One region of the Enterobacter sp. JBIWA008 genome, then DNA from elsewhere that is predicted to be linked to it. Evidence: predicted binding sites of a transcription regulator. Region 1 holds the regulator's gene; the other holds the start of a gene.

Region 1 (11,847 bases):
ATGGAGTCAGAGATCTGGTAAATCGCGGCCAGCAGCATCAGGTGTGATGCCAGCGTGACCACTTCCGGATTGTCGTTATAGAGCAGGGCAATCTGCTCGCGTAATGCAACGGTAAAGAGCGCAGTACAGACCGCCATGCAGACGCCGACGCCCAGCCCGGTCCGGGAGGCCGTTTGCGCATCCAGCGTTGAGCCCTGGCCCAGGCGGAAGCCCACGCGAATCGTCACCGCCGCCGCCAGCGACATCGGCAGGACGAACATCAGGGAGCTGAAGTTCAGCGCAATCTGGTGCCCGGCCACGTTCACAATGCCCAGCGGGGAGACCAGCAGGGCGACCACGGCAAACAGGGTCACCTCGAAGAACAGGGCGAGGGCAATTGGCAACCCTAACTGCACCAGACGCGTCATGATGTTCCAGTCCGGCGTGCTAAATCTGTTCTCGTTGCGAATATCGCGCATGGAGCGGGCGCGCTTCACAAAGGTGAGCATTGAGAAGAACATCACCCAGTAAACGGCTGCCGTCGCCACGCCGCAGCCGACGCCGCCGAGCTCCGGCATCCCGAAATGACCGTAAATAAAGACATAGTTCACCGGAATGTTGACCAGCAAACCGATAAAGCCCATCACCATCCCGGGCTTGGTTTTCGCCAGGCCCTCACACTGGTTACGCGCCACCTGGAAAAAGAGGTAGCCGGGCGCACCCCAGAGCAGGGCGCGCAGATAGCCCACGGCTTTATCAGCCAGCGCCGGGTCAATGTTATGCATCGCCCGAATAATATGACCCGCGTTCCAGAGCACGACCATGATCAGCAGGGAGACAAACCCTGCCAGCCAGAAACCCTGACGGACCTGATGCGCAATGCGATCGCGACGACCCGAGCCGTTCAGCTGAGCGATAACCGGCGTGAGCGCGAGCAGCAGACCGTGGCCGAACAGGATGGCCGGAAGCCAGATTGACGTGCCGATAGCAACGGCCGCCATATCGGTGGCGCTGTAGCCACCTGCCATTACCGTATCCACAAATCCCATTGCGGTCTGGGCCACTTGCGCGACGATCACTGGTATAGCCAGTGCCAATAGCTGGCGCGCTTCATTCATGTACTTCTGCACGTGAACACCTTTATTTTGTTGTTATTTGAGAGACTAAAAAAGCCGCCGTAACTGGCAGCAAGAAGAAAATGCAGGGGGGTGCCAGCTATTGTAGCGAGCTTTAGCTATTTATCTAGTGAAAAAATCGCCAGAAAATGCGCCCCGCTGGCAACCTGTTTTTCCAACTGTTATTGTGGTGGGATTAAACGGTGTCGCCACCGTCTGGAAAAAACAGGAGTTGTAAGCATGTTTACTGGTATTGTGCAGGGCACCGCCAAAGTGGTGTCCATTGATGAAAAACCCAATTTCCGTACTCACGTGGTTGAGCTGCCGGAATATATGCTCGACGGCATAGAGACCGGCGCGTCGATTGCACATAACGGCTGCTGCCTGACCGTTACCGAAATTAACGGTAACCAGATTAGCTTTGATTTAATGAAAGAGACGCTGCGTATCACCAACCTGGGTGAACTGGTGGTGGGGGATACCGTCAACGTTGAGCGCGCGGCGAAGTTCAGCGATGAGATTGGCGGCCACCTGATGTCCGGGCACATCATGACCACCGCTGAAGTGGCAAAAATCGTGACCTCGGAAAATAACCGTCAAATCTGGTTTAAAATGCAGGATCCTTCATTAATGAAATACATCCTCTATAAAGGATTTATTGGCATTGACGGGATTAGTCTGACCGTCGGAGAAGTGACGCCGACGCGCTTTTGCGTGCATTTAATTCCCGAGACGCTGCAGCGCACAACGCTGGGCGCCAAAAAACTGGGGCATCGCGTGAATATCGAAATCGATCCGCAAACCCAGGCGGTAGTGGATACCGTTGAGCGCGTGCTGGCAGCAAAAGAAGCCGCAATAATAAAGACCGCCGCGGAAGAAGAATAAAAAATAACCCCGGGTATCCGGGGTTATTTTTTTAGCGTGCGACACGTAATCCGTGTTCAATCCCACGGCTGAATACCACCTGCCAGAGCTGAATATCCCGCGCGCGAAACGCTCCCGCGCAGGCATTTAAATAATAGCTAAACATCCGCTTGAATCGTTCAGAATAGTTGTCCGCAATTTCTGGCCAGGTTTCCTGAAAACGCGCGTGCCATGCCATCAACGTAGTGTCGTAATCCGCGCCAAAGTTATGCCAGTCTTCCATCACGAAATGGGATTCGCTGGCGTTGGCAATCTGGCGAACGGACGGTAAGCAGCCATTCGGAAAGATGTATTTGTTGATCCATGGGTCGACGTTATTGTCGGTCCGCTTAGAGCCGATAGTGTGGAGCAGGAAGATGCCGTCCGGTTTCAGATTACGATCCACCACCTCAAAATAGGTATCGTAGTTTTTCGGCCCGACGTGCTCGAACATGCCGACGGAAACGATCCGGTCAAACTGTTCGTTCAGGTCACGGTAATCCTGCAGCCGGATATCCACATCGAGACCCTGGCAGCGCTCTCGCGCCATTTTTTGCTGTTCCGCTGAAATCGTCACGCCGACAACGCTGACGCCATAGTGCTTCGCCATAAAATACGCCAGCCCACCCCAGCCGCAGCCAATATCCAGCACGCGCATACCGGGCTGCAGCTGCAGCTTCTCGCTAATCAGACGCAGCTTGGCCTGCTGGGCATCTTCAAGGGTCGACGCCTCTTTCCAGTAGGCGCAGGAGTACTGCATGAAAGGGTCCAGCATACGGCTGAACAGGTCATTGCCAAGATCGTAGTGTTCTTTGCCAACAATCCACGCGCGTTTTTTACTTTGCAGATTGAACAGTCGGGCAGAGGCGACGCGCAGGGTGTCTTTCAGATTGCGAGGGAGTTGATTTTCAAGACCGGCACGCAGCACGCTGGCGAAAAAGGTATCCAGACGTTCACACTCCCACCAGCCGTCCATATAACTTTCTCCCAGGCCTAACGAACCCTCCCGCAACACGCGTTTAAAAAAGTCGGGATGTTTAACCTGAGGATCGGATGGCGATGATCCATTAATAGTGATGCCTGCTCGACCTAACAGTTCACTGACGATCCGGGACCAGTTGTCGTCCGGAACGCTGACTTCTTCTATACACGATGAACTCATAGCTTCTCCATCACCCTACTGTGATCAGAACCTTAAAACAGCGTAGACGCTTTTTTTGGTTTGTGAGAAATCTCACGGTAAATACCGCGAGGCTAGTATCCGACGTAGAACAGAGGAAGGGAGATAACCCTTGCCGAAATGCCTTCCATGGTAAAACGGGAGCGCTCCGGCTCCCGTTAACACTTAATATTTATCGTATTTAATCGAACCAAATTTAGTATAGGCCTCAAAATTTGGTGATTCAATAGAAAATTCTTAGCAACCTAATCACTGAAAATTAACATGATTTCCGGCGCGATCAGGCATGTGATGTTTCAACCTGAGTGCGGTTGTCCTGCTCACGCTGCGCGGCTGCCTGCATGCGATAGCCCATCACCGCCAGCGCAACGGTTACCAGCATCACGCTGGTGGTGGTCAGGAGCGGCGTGGCAATGAGCGCGGAGACCACCAGACTTGCCAGGAAACACAGCCCCAGCTGCAGGGTGTTCTGCAGCGCGGCGGCGCGGCCTGTCGCCTGCGGGAACGGACGCAGCGCCTGGGCTACGACAATCGGGTAAATCGCCCCGTTCGCGACGGCCATCACGCAGAATGGGATCAAAATTTCAGCCAGACCGGCACCCGGAATAAAGCCAACGGCCCAGGTCCCGATGACGCTCAGCGCATACAGCACCAGCAGCCACGGCAGCATCTGCTGACCTTCCCATTTTTGCAGCGCCGCGCGACAGCCGTACCCGCCCACCAGAAACGCGATAGTCTGCGGAACATAGCTCAGGCCGATGGCTGCAGGGCTGTAGCCCATATCGTGCAGAATGAACGGCGAACCGGTGAGCCACGCGAAGAAGCTTGCCGAGCAGGCGGCATAGATCAGGACATTACCGCGATACGCTTTGGTGCTGAGCAGGGAAGTGAAGGTAATCGGCGTCGCGTCAGCGTGCGCTTCTTTTTTATGCGCGGGCCTGAGGGCGAACGCCGGCAGCATCAGTACCAGGGTAATGGCAAACAGCGTGGCGAAGATGGCCTGCCAGTCGAAATGCGCGAGGATCCAGCTGCCCAGCAGTGGGGCAAGGGCAGGTGAAAGACCCACCAGCGGCATAATGGTGGCGAAAATACGGTTTGTGCGGTTAGCCGGGTAATAGTCGGTGACCAGCGCCTGCCAGGTCACGGCCGCGGCACAGACGCCCACGGCCTGAATAAACCGCAGCACCAGCAGCCAGGTGGCATCGCGTACCCATAGCATCCCCAGGCAGCCCACGGCAAAAATGGCCAGACCCAGCAACAGTACCGGTTTACGACCAAAGCGATCCGAGAGCGGTCCCCAGAGCAGCTGTGCGAAAGCAAAACCGGCGAGGAACAAACTCAGGCTGGCGCTGATGGCGGCAGCAGGCGTTTGTAAATCTTCCTGCATGGCGGCAAACGCCGGCAGGTACATATCGGTGGCCAAAAAGCCCAGCACGCTTAAGCCGCCGAGCCAGACTAAAAAACCGATCCTGGGTTGCATTATTTTATTCTCCTGAGGAGGCAGGTATACATTGGCGCTGAGTGTAGGGAGTGCAAAGCCGCTTGTGAAACGCTAATATTTGGCTGGTGCATTCAAAAATTTTGCAGGCAGAAAATGTGGTCAGATTATTCTCTTGAAGTGGTCGATGCTGTTGCGCGTAACGGCAGCTTCAGCGGTGCGGCGCAGGAGCTGCACCGCGTCCCTTCGGCAATCAGCTACACGGTGCGCCAGCTGGAGGAGTGGCTGGCGGTTCCGCTGTTTGAACGACGGCATCGTGATGTGGAATTAACGCCCGCAGGCGCGTGGTTTTTAAAGGAAGGGCGTTCTGTTATCAAAAAAATGCAGATCACCCGCGAACAGTGTCAGCAGATCGCTAACGGCTGGCGGGGACATCTTTCCATCGCGGTGGATAATATCGTTAAGCCGGAACGCACCCGGCAGATGATCGTCGATTTCTACCGTCATTTCTCTGACGTCGAGCTGCGGGTCTCGCAGGAGGTGTTTAACGGCGTCTGGGATGCGCTGGCGGACGGCAGGGCAGAGATGGCGATTGGGGCTACGCAGGCGATCCCGGTCGGGGGACGTTACGCCTTTCGTGATATGGGGATGCTGAGCTGGAAATGCGTGGTGGCAAGCGATCATCCGCTGGCGGCGATGGAAGGGCCGCTGAGCGATGATACGCTGCGCAACTGGCCGTCGCTGGTGCTGGAGGATACGTCTCGTTCATTGCCCAAGCGTATCACCTGGCTTCTGGACAACCAGCGGAGGGTGGTTGCCCCTGACTGGGAATCGTCGGCGACGTGCCTCAGCGCCGGACTTTGCGTCGCGATGGTGCCCGTTCATTTCGCGCGTCCGCGCATCGATACCGGAGAGTGGGTTGAGCTGACGCTGGAGAATCCGTTCCCGGACGCGGCCTGCTGCCTGACCTGGCAACAAAATGATGTCTCGCCCGCGATGGCCTGGCTGCTTGATTATCTGGGGGACAGCGAAACGCTGAACCGGGAATGGTTACGGGAGCCAGCATAGCTGGCCCCGTAAAGGGATTAACGACGGTAGTCGCGGAACGGACCATCCGCAACGGAACGGCGTTCAATCAGGCGCGGGTGAACTTCAATGGACTGCGACTCTTCGCGTTTGTTGACGATTCTGTCCAACAGCATATTGAAGGCCGTTTCCCCCAGCGAATCTTTCGGCTGGTGAATGGTCGTCAACGCTGGCGTGAAGAAACGCGCGTTACGCACGTTGTCATACCCGATCACGGAAATATCCTGCGGTACGCGCAGGCCCAGCTCGTCGGCGGCGCAGAGCGCGCCCATGGCCATGATGTCGCCTCCGCAGAACACGGCGGTCGGACGGTGTGGCTGGGAGACGATCTGCTGCATCGCGCGGTAGCCCGACTCCGGCTCAAAGTCGCCCTGCACAATCCAGTTTTCCGGCACGTTGATCAGCGCTTCTTCCATCGCTTTCATAAAACCGGCCAGACGGCCCGCGCCGGTGTTGCGCTCCAGCGGACCGGGGATCACGCCAATCTCGCGGTGACCGCGTTCGATCAGATAACGTCCGGCCATATAGCCGCCTTCAAAGGCGTTATCGATAACGGAATCGGTGAAGTCTGCGCGCGCTTCGCCCCAGTCCATCACCACCATCGGAATATGGCGATACTCTTCAAGCATCGACAGCACGGATTCCGGGTACTCGGAACACATCACCAGCAGGCCATCAACGCGCTTTTGCGCCATCATCGACAGGTAGGCACGCTGTTTTTCAATGCTGTTCCACGCGTTGCCCAGAATCAGGGTATAGCCTTTCTGGAAGCAGTTTTTTTCAACTGCTTCAATAATCTCGGCAAAATAGGCCGCTTCACTGCTGGTTGCCAGCAATCCAATGGACTTGGTGTGATTAACCTTGAGGCTACGTGCAACCGCACTTGGCGAATAGTGCAGCTCTTTAATCGCTGCCCAGACGGCGTTGCGCGTCTCTTCCGCCACAAAGCGGGTTTTGTTAATTACATGTGATACGGTTGTAGTGGAAACGTTTGCGCGTTTTGCTACGTCTTTAATTGTTGCCATTAAATGTCACTCCAGACCATATCCTAAACTCCTGAAAAACTTGAAGGTAAACGTTTGCCTTCTCTCACCCTTATCTCGCAATGTTGAATTGCGGCACGCCGGGAAAACGACACGGGACGTCAGGAGGGGGTCAATGGCCGGTACGCTAATAAATTTAGCGTGGAATTTTGTCCTATCTTGATGAAAAGGGGAAGAGGTAAAGTGGTTATCAGTATAAATCCAGGAAGATTTTTGACGTAATCTGTGCAAAAATGAGCAAGCTCACTTTTCGTGGGGGGATTAAAAGGAGAAAAATTGATGAGTTCCGATCTTAAGTTTTCGCTGTTCACCACCGTTGTTGTGCTGGCTCTGATTGTCGCGGCCGGTCTGACGGCTGCGCTGCATTGATTTACGCGGAGGGAGAGCCTTCTCCCTCCCGACTCCCCGGATTGTTACTTCTCTGGCAAAAATCTTTTGCCATTTTGTTAACTTCTCATTTTTTGTGATTGATGTCATGCTTTCCGCTTCTTTGTTCTGTGTCACCACATGACACGGCATCCGGAGTTGACGCATGAAAATCAATTTTCCCCTGCTGGCCCTGGCGATTGGCGCTTTTGGGATTGGCACCACTGAATTCTCCCCGATGGGGTTACTGCCCGTTATTGCCCGGGGCGTAGATGTCTCGATCCCTGCGGCAGGGATGTTAATCAGCGCCTACGCCATCGGCGTGATGATCGGGGCACCGCTGATGACCCTTCTGCTTTCGCACCGCGCGCGCCGCAATGCGCTGATTTTCCTGATGGCGATTTTCACCCTGGGCAACGTGCTTTCGGCCATTTCGCCGGACTACACCACATTAATGCTGTCGCGCGTTCTGACCAGCCTTAACCACGGCGCGTTCTTTGGGCTGGGGTCGGTTGTTGCTGCAAGCGTGGTGCCAAAACATAAGCAGGCGAGCGCCGTGGCAACCATGTTCATGGGGCTGACGATTGCTAATATCGGCGGGGTGCCTGCGGCAACCTGGCTGGGAGAATCGATCGGATGGCGTATGTCTTTCCTGGCGACTGCCGGGCTGGGCGTGATTGCAATGGTGGCGCTGTTCTTCTCCCTGCCGAAAGGCAGCTCCGGAGAACGTCCGGAAGTGCGTAAAGAGCTGGCGGTGCTGATGCGCCCGCAGGTGCTCTCTGCGCTGCTCACGACCGTGCTGGGGGCAGGGGCGATGTTTACCCTCTACACCTATATTTCACCGGTGCTGCACGATATCACCCACGCAACGCCTCTCTTCGTTACCGCGATGCTGGTGCTGATTGGCGTGGGCTTCTCGATCGGCAACTATCTCGGCGGGAAATTTGCCGACCGTTCCGTGAGCGGGACGCTGAAGGGCTTCTTAACCCTGCTGATTGTCATCATGGTTGCAATTCCGTGGCTGGCGCGTAATGAGTTCGGGGCCGCGATTGCGATGGTCGTCTGGGGAGCCGCCACCTTTGCCGTGGTGCCGCCGCTACAGATGCGCGTAATGCGCGTCGCGCATGAAGCGCCGGGACTTTCATCTTCCGTGAATATCGGTGCGTTTAACCTGGGCAATGCGCTGGGCGCGGCGGCCGGTGGGGCCGTGATTTCGGGGGGACTGGGATACAGCTTTGTGCCGGTGATGGGGGCGATTATTGCCGCGCTCGGCCTGCTGCTGGTGATGATGTCGGGTCGTAAACAGCCTGAAGCAGCCTGCGCTGCGGAATAAACCAAAAACGCAGAAGGGCGAACCCTTCTGCGTGACTTTTACGCGGCGAAGTTCTTCGCGATAAAGTCCCAGTTAACCAGTGCCCAGAAGTGTTCCAGGTAGTTCGGACGCGCGTTGCGGTAATCAATGTAGTAAGCGTGTTCCCATACGTCCACGGTCATCAGCGGCTTAGCGCTGGTGGTCAGCGGGGTGCCCGCGTTTGAGGTGGACACGATAGCCAGTTTGCCATCCGCCTCTTTAACCAGCCACGTCCAGCCAGAACCGAAGTTTTTGATGGCTGCATCGGTAAATTTCGCTTTGAAATCCGCGAAGCTGCCAAATGCGGCATTAATAGCGGTAGCCAGTTCACCGGTAGGTTCACCGCCGGCATTCGGCGCCAGGCAGTGCCAGTAGAAGGTGTGGTTCCACACCTGAGCCGCGTTGTTAAAGACACCACCCTCTGAGCTGCGGACGATCTCTTCCAGCGTTTTGCCTTCAAAATCGGTGCCTTTGATCAGATTGTTCAGGTTGGTGACGTACGTCTGGTGATGCTTGCCGTAATGATATTCCAGGGTTTCCGCAGAAATGTGCGGTGCCAGGGCGTCTTTTGCATACGGTAGTGCAGGTAATTCGAACGACATTGCTTCTCTCCTTATTGTATTTTGCGTTGTCAATAACCACACAGACAACATGGACAGAATAGCAAATTGAAAGAGTATGCAAAAGAGGAACTTACCCCGCCACGGATGTGGCAGGGTAAGGTTAGCGAATGGTTTTCGGCGTCATCACGCGGCGCGCGCCGACGTAGTGGCGTACCCAGTAGTCTTCACTGAGAGAGGTGATCTGAATATCCTGGCCGCTACGTGGAGACTGGATGAATTTGCCGTTGCCTATATAGACGCCGACGTGGTCAGCCGTGCCGCGACCCTGAGTGCGGAAGAATACCAGATCGCCGTTTTCCAGTTCACCGCGGTCAACCGGTGAAGCATCCCGCAGGTGGTACATCTCATTGGCGGTACGAGGAATGCGGAATTTGACCAGATCTTTATAGGCGTAATAGACGAGGCCGCTGCAGTCAAACCCGGTACGCGGCGAGCTGCCACCCCAGTGATAAGGTTTGCCAATCTGCCCCATCAGTTTGTTCATCGCGGTCTTTTGCGCTTTCTGTACGCGCACTTTATGCACTTCCGCTATTTTCGTGACCTTCGTGCATTTCGCCTTGTGGCCTTTACGCGTGATGCATTTTTCGGTAACGAGGTTAGCGGCGGTTTGCGAAGCTTTACTTTTAGCGGAGTGGGCAGTGCGGGAAGGTTTTGTTTTCGTCTTGCTGGAAGCGGTCTGTTTCGTCTGAGCCGGTGTTTTTTTCTTGTCGTTCTTAGCGGTGGTTTTTTTCTTACGTTCTGTGGCTTTCACCAGATGGTTTTTTTGTACAGCAGAATGCCGCGCCTGCTGAGAGGCGTTTGCCACTGGCGTGAAAGTGAGTGAAGTAAACAGTAAAGCACAGAGCGTGATCGAGATTTTATTTATCCGCGCCACTGGGCAGTCCCCTGATAAATGCAGGTCATCAATAATACCCGCGTGTGATTTACAAAGCCCGTCGATTCTAATCTATAAAAACCCGGAAAGTTAATAGCATTTTTCAATCTTCAATCGTGTTTCGTTAGCAAGTGCAAAAAAATTCATCGTTCTGTCACACATTTGCCCACTCCCTAAGTAAAACCCTGACCGCCGCAGGGGTAAACACCATTTGCAATGCAACTTTTCGTGACTCGGGGTAGAATGTATAAACGTGACAAAAATGTTATTTTCCGATGCCAGTCTGACCCGCTACAATGTCAGACGAATGCCGTAACAGAAGTTAAAGGAAGCAAGACATGAGCACCACTATTGAAAAAATCCAGCGCCAGATCGCTGAAAACCCGATTCTGCTGTATATGAAAGGTTCTCCGAAGCTGCCAAGCTGCGGCTTCTCCGCACAAGCGGTTCAGGCGCTGTCTGCCTGTGGTGAGCGTTTTGCCTACGTTGATATCCTGCAGAACCCGGACATCCGCGCTGAGCTGCCTAAGTACGCTAACTGGCCGACTTTCCCGCAGCTGTGGGTTGACGGTGAGCTGGTTGGCGGCTGCGATATCCTGATTGAAATGTATCAGCGCGGCGAACTGCAGCAGCTGATCAAAGAGACGGCGGCGAAGTACAAAACTGAAGAGCCGGACGCAGAGTAATTTTCTGCGCGAATAAAAAGCGACCTGATAAGGTCGCTTTTTTTTATTCTTCGCTGTTGCCAATCGGCAGCGGCCAGCCGCCCAGACGCTTCCAGCGGTTGACGATCTCACAGAACAGCTCTGCGGTACGCTCAGTGTCATACAGCGCGGAGTGCGCCTGTGTACCGTCGAACGGAATGCCAGCCGTAATACAGGCCTTTGATAACACCGTTTGTCCCAGCGCCAGGCCGCTCAGCGCGGCGGTATCAAAGGTGACAAAAGGGTGGAAGGGGTTGCGTTTGAGCGCGGCGCGCTCCGCTGCAGCCATGGTAAAGCTGTGATCGAAGGTGGCGTTATGGGCCACCATGATGGCACGGCTGCAGTTACTCTCTTTCATGCCTTTACGCACCATTTTAAAAATGGCGTGCAGCGCATCATATTCACTGACTGCACCACGCAGCGGATTATGCGGATCGATACCGTTAAACGCCAGCGCTTCCGGCTGTAAGTTTGCCCCTTCAAAAGGTTCAACGTGGAAATGCAGCGTGGTGTCCGGTGTAAGCCAGCCCTGTTCATCCATCTTCAGCGTGATGGCGGCAATTTCGAGCAGCGCATCGGTTTTAGCGTTAAATCCGGCTGTTTCTACATCTATGACAACGGGATAAAAACCACGAAAACGGTCGCACAGACCGCTAAATTGAGCGTTATCGGACATCAGGGTCTCTTACAAGGGGAAAAAGCTGAGCGCATTATGGCAAATTTTGCAGGGTGATGCAGTAAAACTACGGGCGCATGTTGCGCCCTGAGGGATCAGTTGCCCAGACCGCGACCCGCGTCTTTGGCTTCAATCAACTCGATTTTGTAACCGTCCGGATCTTCCACGAACGCAATTACGGTCGTGCCGCCTTTTACCGGGCCCGCTTCACGCGTGACGTTACCGCCGTTGCTGCGAATACGCTCACACGCTTCGGCCGCGTTGTCCACTTCGAGCGCGATGTGGCCGTAGGCGGTGCCCAGCTCATAGCTGTCTACGCCCCAGTTGTAGGTCAGCTCGATCACCGCTTCATCCGTTTCCGGGCCGTAACCCACGAACGCCAGCGAGTATTTGTATTCCGGGTTTTCGCTGGTGCGCAGCAGCTTCATGCCCAGCACGTTAGTGTAGAAATCAATGGAACGTTGCAGATCGCCAACGCGCAGCATGGTGTGAAGTAGGCGCATAATTTC
Region 2 (11,847 bases), 950 kb from region 1:
CTTTAACCCCTTCCAGCTCGCGCCGCGCCTGCTGATGAACACCGCGGATGTCGCGGCAACCCATGCGGTACAGCCGGGCAGCCGCGTCACCTGGCGCTATAAGTTTGGCGGCACGCCTGCCCAGCTGGATGCGTACGAAAAATGGCTTCTGCCGCAGCTCAAACCGGAACACCGCTGGTACGGGCTGGAGCAGGACGAAGGGGCGCTCGGTAAATCTCTTGAACGTTCTCAGCAGTTCCTGCTGCTGTCGGCACTGTTGACCCTGCTGCTGGCGGTGGCGGCGGTTGCCGTGGCGATGGGGCATTACTGCCGCAGCCGTTACGATCTGGTGGCGATCCTCAAAACCCTGGGGGCGGGCAGGGCGCAGCTGCGCAAGCTGATCGTCGGCCAGTGGCTGATGCTGCTGGTACTGTCCGCGCTGACCGGCGGAATAATGGGGCTGCTGTTTGAAAAACTGCTGATGGTGATGCTGAAGCCGGTGCTCCCGGCCGCATTGCCGCCGGCCAGCCTCTGGCCGTGGCTGTGGGCGATGGGCGCAATGACGGTGATTTCGCTGCTGGTGGGGCTCCGACCTTACCGCCTGCTGCTCGCCACGCAGCCGCTGCGCGTGCTTCGCAACGATGTGGTGGCGAACGTCTGGCCGCTGAAGTTCTACCTTCCGGTGATTATTGTCGTAGCGGTGGGGCTGCTGGCCTGGCTGATGGGGGGCAGCACGCTGCTGTGGGCGGTACTGGCCGGGGCGGTTGTGCTGGCGCTGCTGTGCGGCGTGCTGGGCTGGATATTGCTCAACGTCCTGAAGCGGCTAACGGTAAAATCGCTGCCCGTGCGCCTGGCGGTCAACCGCCTGCTGCATCAGCCGTGGTCAACGCTCAGCCAGCTGTCGGCGTTTTCGCTGTCGTTTATGCTGCTGGCGCTGCTGTTAGTGCTGCGCGGCGATCTGCTCGATCGCTGGCAGCAGCAGCTTCCGCCTGAAAGCCCGAACTATTTCCTGATCAACATTGCCCCTGAGCAGGTTACGCCGCTGAAGGGCTTCCTGTCGGAGCATCACATTATCCCCGAGTCGTTCTATCCCATCGTGCGTGCGCGTCTGACGCAGATCAACGGTCAGCCAACGGAGGGGAACAAGGACGAGTCGCTTAACCGCGAGCTGAACCTGACCTGGCAGGAGAAACGCCCTGACCATAACCCGATAACCGCCGGCACCTGGCCGCCGAAAGCGGGTGAGGTGTCGATGGAGGAGGGGCTGGCGACGCGGCTGAACGTGAAGCTCGGGGACCGCGTCACCTTTACCGGGGATACCCAGGACTTCAGCGCCAAAGTGACCAGCCTGCGTAAAGTGGACTGGGAAAGCCTGCGGCCCAACTTCTTCTTTATCTTCCCGCCGGGGGCGCTGGACGGACAGCCGCAGAGCTGGCTGACCAGCTTCCGCTGGGAAAACGGCAACGGCATGCTGACCCAGCTTAACCGGGAGTTTCCGACGGTCAGCCTGCTGGATATTGGGGCGATCCTGAAGCAGGTGGGGCAGGTGCTGGAGCAGGTGAGCCGCGCGCTGGAGGTCATGGTGGTGCTGGTAACCCTCTGCGGCGTGCTGTTGCTGCTGGCCCAGGTGCAGGTGGGCATGCGCCAGCGCTATCAGGAGCTGGTGGTCTACCGCACGCTGGGGGCCGGAAAGCGGCTGCTGCGGATGACGCTCTGGAGCGAGTTTGCGCTGCTGGGGCTGGTGGCCGGTCTGGTGGCGGCCATTGGCGCAGAGACGGCGCTGGCGATGCTGCAGACAAAGGTCTTTGACTTCCCGTGGGAGCCTGACTGGCGCCTCTGGTTGATCCTGCCTCTCAGCGGCGCGGTGCTGCTTTCTCTCTGCGGAGGCTGGCTCGGCACGCGGCTGTTAAAGGGCAAAGCCCTGTTCCGTCAGTTTGCGAGTTGATTTAGAACGGTGATAGTTGCGCACCGGGTTTTAATTCCGGTGCGCAGTGTTTAAATAGCACAAAGTGATAATACCCACTCATTTAGTAGCACAAAACATTAAAAACCCGACCACACGGCCCGATTATTTCCAGTTAATATTCACCCGCTAAATATTTAGCAGCGTGTCTATTAAGGAAAAATAATGACTATAAAAAAATCAGCGCTGGCGGCAACGATCGGCGCGGCAGTGGCATTGACTACCTTCGCTTCTCAGGCGGAAATCACCGTTCTTAAGCAGGATCCTCAGGCGGGTAATCCGCTGAGCCGCCTGAACTTTACCGTTGGCGGCAGTATTCGTCCTCAGTTCCAGAACATGACCGGCGACGACGGTAAAAACAGCTACAAGCGTAACGGCTTTGACGGCGGCACCCGTTTCCGTTTCGCAGCAGATTACTACCTGTTTGATGACATCAGCTGGATCAGCTACTACGAGCTGGGTGTCAATATTCCTGCGCAGTTCAACTGGGATCACCACTACGCCGACGGCGCACACGACACCACGCGTCGTATGCTCTACACCGGTCTGAAGAGCGACACCTGGGGTACGCTGACCTTCGGTCAACAGAACAGCGTTTACTATGATGTGGTGGGCGCGAAAACCGATATCTGGGACTACGACATGATCGGTCAGGCTCCGGGTAACGGTATCAACGGCGATTACGACGGTTCTTACCGTTCACGCCAGATGCTGAAATATAAGAAAACCGTGGGTGATGCCGATATTTATGCATCCTACCTGTTTGAAGACAGCGAATACCTGCCGGGCAACGGCCTGCGCTACAAGCGTAAAGGCGGCGGCTCGCTGGGTCTGGATTACCACCTGACCACCGACCTGACCTGGGGCGCGGCGTGGAACTACACCCGCGCGGACATGCGTAACCCGGACAACGGCGACAGCAAAACCTACGACCAGAACATCCTCGGTACCGCGCTGAGCTGGACCCCGGACAACTGGACCTTCTCCGCTGGCGGCGGCTGGTATCAGAACTTCCTGACCACCAAAAAAGTGTCTGTTAACGACTACTTTGCGGGTGACGCGTGGGGTATTGAATACTTCGCAGGGTACAAATTCCCAATCGGCCAGTACGCGGTTAAATCCATCCAGCCTTACTTCATGGGCGACCGCATTGAGTACGTGAACGGCCGTAACTACCAGCGCATCGACAACGGCGTTGGTATCAGCTTCCAGTTGGACTACGGTTTCCGCGTGGATTACGAACACGTGTTCACCTCCAGCACCGACAACCTGGGCGACATGAACCTGGTGCGTCTGCGTTACGACTTCTAAGTCGTCTTGTTGGGTGCGGTCTGATGCCCTCACCCTGACCCTCTCCCACGAGGAGAGGGAATAAACATTAAAACGGCAACTCCGGTTGCCGTTTTGCTTTTACCTCGCCACCCGGCCTTGTTTTTCAGCGATCAAGCCACTCGGCAACGTCTTCAAACGTCCCGCGATAGACGATCTTCTCCGCTTTCTTCTCCAGCTGATAGCCGTACATCGGGTCGTAATAGTCGTTCAGGAGCGGTACAAGCCAGCTGAAGTGCGCGTCCGTGCTACCGGAGCGTTGCTGTTCCAGCAGCGCGGAATCTAACAGCGCGGTGAATTCTGCATACCGCTGCAGCCCCAGACGGCGGCGAATGGCGAACAGGCCGTGATGCAGGTACTCGCTGTATTCCTTCCAGCCTGCTTCCTCGCCGTAGGCGGCAGAAAAATCCGCCCACATATGGTCGAAATACTCTTCGCGCAGGCGTTCAAGACGAATTTCAAACGGGTCTTCGACGACAGCGATAGGGGCTTCAGCCATGCGGTCGCGCAGGCACTCCGGCAGGTGGTTGGAGCCAATCATCCGGCCCTCGTCCTCCAGCACCCAGCGCGCGGCGTCTTTTTTCAGCAGCTCAACCGCAAGGTGATTTTCAAAGCTTGCCTGGGAAAGCTGCGGCGTCAGCGTGCGGCCAAACGACGAACCGCGATGGTGCGCCAGCCCTTCCAGATCGATTCCCTGCGCGTGCTGCTTCACCAGCAGGGTTTTACCGTTCCCGGTACAGCCGCCAATAAGCACCATCGGCTTTTGTGACTGCTCGATGGTCACCTGAATTGCCGTCTGGCGCAGGGCCTTATAGCCGCCGCGGATCAGCGGGTAGTCGACGCCCGCCTCTTTCAGCCAGGCCTGGGAGATATGCGAGCGCTGGCCGCCGCGCGCGCAGCAGAGAAAGCCCTCAGGATGGGCAAGGCTGGCTTCCCGCCAGGCGTTGATGCGTGCCTCACGCGTCTCGCCGTTCACCAGCTGATGGCCGAGCGCCATCGCGGCCTCGGGGCCCTGGCGTTTATAGCAGGTACCAACGGCGGCACGTTCGTTGTCATTCATTAAAGGCAGGTTGATCGCCGCAGGCATCGCGCCCTGGGCAAATTCGATCGGCGCGCGAACGTCGATTAAAGGGGTATCAGACGCGAGGATCGCGCGATAGTCCGTTCCATCGTTCATGGTTATTCCAGAAGAAAACTCAGCAGCAATGGGCGGGGATTGTACGCCGGGGAAGGGGAAGGTCAACTCCCCGGCGCGGATGTCTTACTTGAGCTTTGACTGCGCCCAGACAATACCGCTCGCATATTCCGGCGGCAGGAGAGGGATCATCGCTTCCAGGGTGGCGCTCAGGCGGCCCGTGTCGCTGTCGTTCAGGTTCAGGTGACCGACCTTACGACCCGCGCGAACCTCTTTGTCATACCAGTGCAGATGCACCAGCGGCAGCTTCAGCCAGTCGTAGTTCAGATCGGTGCCGATCAGGTTGATCATCACCGACGGGCTGTTCACCACCGGCTGCGGCAGCGGCAGGTCGGTAATTGCGCGCAGGTGCAGCTCGAACTGGCTGATGGATGCGCCGTTTTGCGTCCAGTGGCCGCTGTTGTGCACGCGCGGCGCGAGTTCGTTGATCAGCAGGCCGGACGGGGTGATAAAGCACTCCATCGCCATGACGCCCACATAGCCCAGTTCGTGCATGATGGCAGAGAGCATATCTTCCGCCTGCGCCTGCTGGTCAGCATTGGCATGCGGGAAGGCGACGCTGGTGCGCAGAATGCCGTCCTGATGCAGGTTATGCGTCAGCGGATAAAAGACGGTATGCCCGTCGTGCCCGCGCGCGCCAACCAGCGACACTTCACCGCTGAAGTTAATGCCTTGCTCAACGATGCACTCGCCGTAGCAGTCGTCCGGCAGTTCTGCCGTTTCATCTGCACGCAGGCGCCACTGGCCGCGGCCATCGTAGCCGCCCACGCGGCGCTTTACGATTGCCAGCTCGCCCAGCATCGCGAAAACGTCATTCCACTCGCTTTTATCGGACAGGAGCTGCCACGGCGCGGTCGGCAGACCGAGCTTGTCGAACAGCTGCTTTTGCGTCAGGCGGTCGGCGATGATCGGGAATACGTCGCGGTTAACGAAGGCGTTATGACGCGCCAGCTCGCGCGTCAGGGCCGTCTCCGGCCAGCGTTCGATCTCAGCGGTGATCACGCTCTGGTGGAACGGTACGGCTTCAGGTTCAGCATCCAGCCCCACGGGCCAGACGGCAATACCCAGCGGCTCACCGGCCTGACGCAGCATGCGGCCTAGCTGGCCGTTACCGAGGACGCAAACCTGCTTCATGCCGCACCCCGCGGGTCCGGATTGTCCAGCACTTCGTCGGTCTGGGCTTTACGCCACTCCGCCAGACGCTGATGCAATGCTTTATCGTGCGTCGCGAGAATTTGCGCCGCCAGCAGGGCGGCGTTCGCCGCACCCGCTTTACCAATCGCCAGCGTGCCGACAGGAATACCGCGCGGCATCTGGACGATGGAGTAGAGGCTATCCACACCGCTTAACGCGGCGCTTTGTACCGGGACGCCCAGTACCGGCACCAGGGTTTTGGCGGCAATCATGCCCGGCAGGTGTGCTGCGCCGCCCGCACCGGCAACGATCACCTCATAACCGTTCTCTTCGGCGCTTTCGGCGAAGCTGAACAGTTTGTCCGGTGTACGGTGCGCGGAGACCACTTCAACGTGGTGCGGAACATTCAGGATTTCAAAGATTTCGGCGGCGAACTGCATGGTAGCCCAGTCGCTTTTGGACCCCATCACGATGGCGACACGCGCCGGATTATTGCGGGAAGACATGCGTCTTAAAACTCCTGTGGTGCGAAACACACTGCTTTCGAGGGCACAGAGAATAGCATGTTATACGGGCAAGGAAAACGGTTGCGCGGTTAAATCTTGAGCCGTTGTTGCCATCCGTTCATAACAAAACAGACCGCGTTCTGGCGGTCTGTTTTCGTTGTTTGCCAATCATTATTTAGTCAGTTCGGCTGTCATGTGTACGCGGTTGTTGAACTGCGCACTGGTAATTTTGTAAGAGGCACCCTGTTCAGCGGCCTGCGCGGCGATTTTCGCTTCTGCGCGGTCAAGGGTAGAGGCGGTTGCGCTCACGCTCTGCGCGAAAGAACCGAAAGAAACCAGGGAAAGAGCGGCAACTGCAACGAAAGTTTTGATGGATTTCATGGTCGTATTCCTCAAGTATTTTATCTGGGATAGGGCGTGTTGCCCTGATGTGATAAATAATAGGTCGACCACGAGCTGATTAAAATCGAAACAATTTGCCGATGTTATTCAAAAAAATAGAATGATGGCGTGAGGGGTTAAAACGAAAACGCGATCAGCTCCACGCCCTCTGGCGTGACTTTGACCATGGAGCCTTCTGAGTGCCATGCACCCAACACCACGCGATGGGCCTGTTCGCCGTTGGCGATAAGGGAATGGACGTCAGGACGATGGGTATGGCCGTGGATCAACCACTGAACGCCATGCTTTTCCATCACGCTCACCACCGCCTGCGGGTTAACGTCCATGATGGTCATGGATTTGCTGCTGTTGGCGGCTTTACTGCCCGCGCGCATTCTGGCGGCGATGCGGTTGCGGATAAACAGCGGCAGGGCAAGGAACACCTTTTGGATCCACGGGGTGTGGACTTTAGCGCGAAACGCCAGGTAGCCGGTATCGTCGGTGCAGAGCGTGTCGCCGTGCATGATCAGGCCCCTGCGGCCATAGAGATCGAGCACCTTTTCTTCCGGCAGCAGCGTCATGCCGCTTTCGCGGGCGTAGCGCTTGCCGATCAGGAAATCGCGGTTGCCGTGAATGAAGTAGCAGGGGACGCCGGAATCCACGAGCGCGTGAATGGCGGCTGCCATTTCACGGTGCAGCGGGTTAGGGTCGTCGTCGCCAATCCAGGCTTCAAACAGGTCGCCCAGGATGTACAGCGCATCGGCGCTTTTCGCTTCACCGCGTAAAAAACGCAGAAAACCGGCGGTTATCGCCGGTTCTTCTGTTTGCAGATGCAGATCCGCAATAAAGAGTGTCGCCACGAATTACTCGCTGACGGTCACGCTTGTAATCACAACGTCTTCTTTAGGAACGTCCTGGTGCATACCGCTGCGACCGGTAGAGACGGCTTTGATCTTGTCAACCACGTCCATACCTTCAACCACTTCTGCGAATACGCAGTAGCCCCAACCCTGCAGGCTTTCGCCGGAGAAGTTCAGGAAGTCGTTGTCCGCTACGTTGATGAAGAACTGCGCGGTGGCAGAGTGAGGCGCCTGAGTACGGGCCATTGCCAGCGTACCGCGGGTGTTTTTCAGACCGTTGTTCGCTTCGTTTTTGATCGCTTCTTTGGTCTCTTTCTGGTTCATGCCAGGTTCGAAACCGCCGCCCTGGATCATAAAGCCGTTGATCACGCGGTGGAAAATGGTGTTGTTGTAGAAACCTTCGCGGCAGTAGTCCAGGAAGTTTTTAACTGTTTCAGGCGCTTTGTCATCAAAGGTTTTGATTACGATATCGCCATGATTAGTGTGGAAAGTAACCATTTTTGCATCCTGTTCCGTTATTGTGGTACGTCGACCCGCGTTCGGGTCATCTATAGGGGCTTGTTATAGCATAACCACAGGATGCGATCACCTTGCATTGTGTGCTGCTTCGGGTTTGAATTACGGGTAGAATAGCCGGTTTTCAACCACACACGTGTTTACATGGAATCTTCGATGTTAAAAATCTTTAATACAATGACGCGCCAAAAAGAGGAATTTAAACCTATCCATGCCGGGGAAGTTGGCATGTACGTGTGTGGTATTACGGTTTACGATCTCTGTCACATTGGCCATGGCCGTACCTTTGTCGCTTTTGACGTGGTGTCACGCTACCTGCGTTTCCTGGGCTATACCCTGAAATACGTGCGTAATATCACCGACATCGATGACAAAATCATCAAGCGCGCTAATGAAAACGGCGAAAGCTTCGTTGCACTGGTCGATCGCATGATCGTCGAAATGCACAAAGATTTCGACGCCCTGAATATTCAGCGCCCGGACAGCGAGCCGCGAGCGACCCACCATATTCACGAAATCATCGAGATCACGGAAAAGCTGATCGCACGCGGTCACGCCTACGTTGCGGACAACGGTGACGTGATGTTCTCGGTGCCGACGGACCCAACCTACGGTTCGCTTTCCCGTCAGGATCTGGACCAGCTTCAGGCCGGTGCACGCGTCGACGTGGTCGACGTGAAGCGTAACCCGATGGACTTCGTGCTGTGGAAAATGTCGAAAGAGGGTGAACCAAGTTGGCCATCCCCGTGGGGCGAAGGCCGTCCGGGCTGGCACATTGAATGTTCCGCGATGAACTGCAAACAGCTGGGCAAACACTTCGACATTCACGGCGGTGGTTCGGATCTGATGTTCCCGCACCACGAAAACGAAATCGCGCAGTCCACCTGCGCCCATGGCGGCGAGTACGTGAACTACTGGATGCACTCCGGAATGGTAATGGTTGATCGCGAGAAGATGTCTAAATCGCTGGGTAACTTCTTCACCGTGCGCGACGTGCTGAAGTATTACGACGCGGAAACCGTGCGCTACTTCCTGATGTCCGGCCACTATCGCAGCCAGCTGAACTACAGCGAAGAGAACCTGAAGCAGGCGCGCTCGGCGCTGGAGCGTCTATACACCGCGCTGCGCGGTACCGACAGGTCTGTTCCTGCTGCAGGCGGCGAAGCGTTTGAAGCACGCTTTGTTGAGGTGATGAACGACGACTTCAACACCCCGGAAGCCTACTCCGTGCTGTTCGACATGGCGCGCGAAGTGAACCGCCTGAAGTCAGAAGATATGGCCGCGGCGAATGCGCTGGCGTCCCATCTGCGTAAGCTTTCCTCCGTGCTCGGCCTGCTGGAGCAGGATCCGGACGTGTTCCTGCAGAGCGGTGCGCAGGCGGACGACGGTGAAGTGGCGGAAATTGAAGCGTTGATCAAAGCGCGTCTGGAAGCGCGTCAGGCAAAAGACTGGGCGGCGGCAGATGCGGCGCGTAACCGTCTGACCGAGATGGGCATCATTCTGGAAGATGGCCCGCAGGGCACCACCTGGCGCCGTAAGTAATTTTCCCCTCACCCTAACCCTCTCCCCGTGGGAGAGGGCCGGGGTGAGGGCATCAGCGCGCAAGTTTCCTCCACCACAGCAACCCCATCAGCACGACTCCCGGCAGCCACACCCACAGCAGTTCTGAAACGATCACCTGATGCCCGTACGGCGTGGTATAGCGCGACAGCGCAAACGGCGCGACCTTAATGACCTGCCACGGCGCAAAGAAGCGTTCATCTGACCACGGCCACAGCCAGCCGACACCTTTCCCGCCCGTGGTAATCGAATCCAGCAGGCTGTGCGACAGCAATGACACCGTTAAAAACAGCCAGCACCGCGTCAGGCTGGTCCTGAACCATCGTCGGCCAATCAGCACGCAAAGTATCGGCACCACAAAGGCGAACAGCAGGGAGTGGGTAAAGCCGCGGTGGCCGAAAACATTGCCGTACGCGACGCCGAACTTGAACGCCAGCACGTCGGCATCCGGCAGCATGGCGAGGACAATCCCGGCAAACAGCAGGCGGGGAGGAATAACTTTGGTTCACAGGCCTAAGCCCAGGCAAAGCGGAACAGCAGCGTGCGTAATAACGGTAGGCATTGCTATTATCCATGGCAAATCATGGAAATATAGCAGCAATCCCGCGCCGGCAGACCTGTTTTAAATTCTGATTTTACGCCGACTCGCGCGCGATAAGCTGCCCGGAAAGCGTAATGCGCTGGGTTTGCAGCGTCGGCTCCTTCAGCGTGCGAATAATCAGCCCGGCCGCCTGACGCCCCGTCTCTTCGCTGGCGGACGACACGTAGGTAAAGGACGGCGAGGTGAGGTTAACGTGGAGCATATCTTCGAAACCGACCAGCGCGACCTGCTGCGTCAGAAACACATCTTTGCCCACCGTTCGTCCTACCTGATGAATACCGGAGATGGAGCCGATCATGGCATCCGGCGAGTGGCAGAGCAGGGCGGTGATGGTGTTGTTTTTTTCCAGCAGCTGGCGGGTCGCGAAACCCGCGGCCAGGGTGTCATCGCTGCAGGCCGGAGAGTATTCATCGCGCCAGACCAGCCCGTTCTGCGTCATCGCGCTGCGAAAACCGAGCAGGCGCTGTTCGCGGATAAGACATCCTTCACGTCCGCCAATGTAGGCGATATTGCGATGGCCGCGCTCGATAAGATAACGCACCGCCAGATTTGCCGCCTGACGGTTGTCGCGCATCACCAGATTGCATTTTTCATCCAACAGCGACTGAGAGACCACAACCAGCGGCAACGGGCAGCGGCGAATGTGTTCCGGTAGGGTAGAGGTGCGGGTATCCGAAGCCAGATAGATAACCCCGGCGACGCCCTGCTGCTTAAACGACAGCAGGCAGCGCTCAAGATGGTCATGGTCGTTCTGGGGCTGGCCGAGAAAAACCATATACCCCTGTTTTTCAAGATCCTGGACGATGCTCGCCATCACCTTGATGGAGAAACTGTCGCTAAAGTCACGGAGGATCAGGCCAATCAGGTTGGACGTATTGGCGCGGAGGTTGGCAGCGGCGACGTTATGAACATAGCCCAGCGTATTGATGGCAGCGTTGACCTTCTCGATCGTTGCCTCTGAGATTTTCCCTTTCTGGCGCAAAACCAGCGAGACGGTTGAGACCGACACGCCCGCGTGCTTTGCGACATCAATAATGCTGACTTTCTTCAAAACCGCTCCCTGAAATTCACCGATTATCAGTCAGATACGACAATGCGTCTCCCAGACTACAGGAGACGCGTCGTTCAGGCATCTTATTATTTGCCGACCATAGTGGACATGCTCTGGGCAATAAACTGTGCTCTGGCACCGAATATCACCTGAATACCGTTGTCGCCGACAAACACCACGCCGCGCGCGCCGAGTCCGTTCAGGCCATCTTTATCGACCGCCTCGCTTTTTGCCACTTCCAGGCGCAGACGGGTGATACAGGCGCCGACGGAGTCGATGTTATGCGCCCCGCCCAGCAGGGTGATGATCTCGGTCGCGAGTTCTGAATCAGACTTATCATCCGCGTTAGCGGTCACCTCAGTACGGCCAGGCGTCTTCACGTCGAAGCGACGGATCACGAAGCGGAACGTGAAGTAATAAATCAGGCCCATTGGGATACCGATAATAATCGCATTCAGGAAGTTGGTCTTGTAGCCGTTAAAGGACGGCAGGATCCCGAATGACAGATAGTCGATAAAGCCTGCGGAGAACGACTTGGCGATATGCGCATGCAGCAGATACATGGTCATGTACGCCAGGCCCGCCATGATGGCGTTAAAGACGTACAGGATCGGCGCCACGAAGATAAAGGTAAACTCGACCGGCTCGGTGATCCCCGTGAGGAAGCAGGTCAGCGCCGCGGAGAACAGAATACCGGCCGCGATTTTCTTATTCTTCGTATGGGCTTCGTGATACATCGCCAGGCACGCGGCGGGCAGCGCGAACAGCATCA

What was found. The regulator PurR, encoded in region 1, represses purine synthesis genes. The targets are predictions, from matches to a motif close to CANGCAAACGTTTGCNTG.
Region 2: a site for PurR is predicted at 6,177-6,194, ahead of purE (5-(carboxyamino)imidazole ribonucleotide mutase). Genes of this name have one in related genera too.

Annotation. Positions count from the first base shown of each region.
Region 1 is NZ_CP074149.1:2,146,196-2,158,042, forward strand. Features, by position in the region: gene mdtK (MdtK family multidrug efflux MATE transporter) at 1-1,109, opposite strand, end outside; gene KGP24_RS10495 (riboflavin synthase subunit alpha) at 1,335-1,979, shown strand; gene cfa (cyclopropane fatty acyl phospholipid synthase) at 2,011-3,159, opposite strand; gene punC (purine nucleoside transporter PunC) at 3,458-4,657, opposite strand; gene punR (DNA-binding transcriptional activator PunR) at 4,772-5,683, shown strand; gene purR (HTH-type transcriptional repressor PurR) at 5,701-6,726, opposite strand; gene KGP24_RS10520 (YnhF family membrane protein) at 7,024-7,113, shown strand; gene KGP24_RS10525 (MFS transporter) at 7,277-8,443, shown strand; gene sodB (superoxide dismutase [Fe]) at 8,482-9,063, opposite strand; gene KGP24_RS10535 (C40 family peptidase) at 9,185-9,958, opposite strand; gene grxD (monothiol glutaredoxin 4) at 10,297-10,644, shown strand; gene rnt (ribonuclease T) at 10,688-11,338, opposite strand; gene gloA (lactoylglutathione lyase) at 11,434-11,841, opposite strand.
Region 2 is NZ_CP074149.1:1,199,199-1,211,045, forward strand. Features, by position in the region: gene ybbP (putative ABC transporter permease subunit YbbP) at 1-1,924, shown strand, start outside; gene KGP24_RS05865 (porin) at 2,108-3,253, shown strand; gene mnmH (tRNA 2-selenouridine(34) synthase MnmH) at 3,378-4,448, opposite strand; gene purK (5-(carboxyamino)imidazole ribonucleotide synthase) at 4,533-5,600, opposite strand; gene purE (5-(carboxyamino)imidazole ribonucleotide mutase) at 5,597-6,106, opposite strand; gene KGP24_RS05885 (YdgH/BhsA/McbA-like domain containing protein) at 6,278-6,487, opposite strand; gene lpxH (UDP-2,3-diacylglucosamine diphosphatase) at 6,625-7,347, opposite strand; gene ppiB (peptidylprolyl isomerase B) at 7,351-7,845, opposite strand; gene cysS (cysteine--tRNA ligase) at 8,020-9,405, shown strand; partial or broken gene KGP24_RS05905 (metal-dependent hydrolase) at 9,458-9,985, opposite strand; gene malI (Mal regulon transcriptional regulator MalI) at 10,059-11,075, opposite strand; gene KGP24_RS05915 (PTS transporter subunit EIIC) at 11,162-11,847, opposite strand, start outside.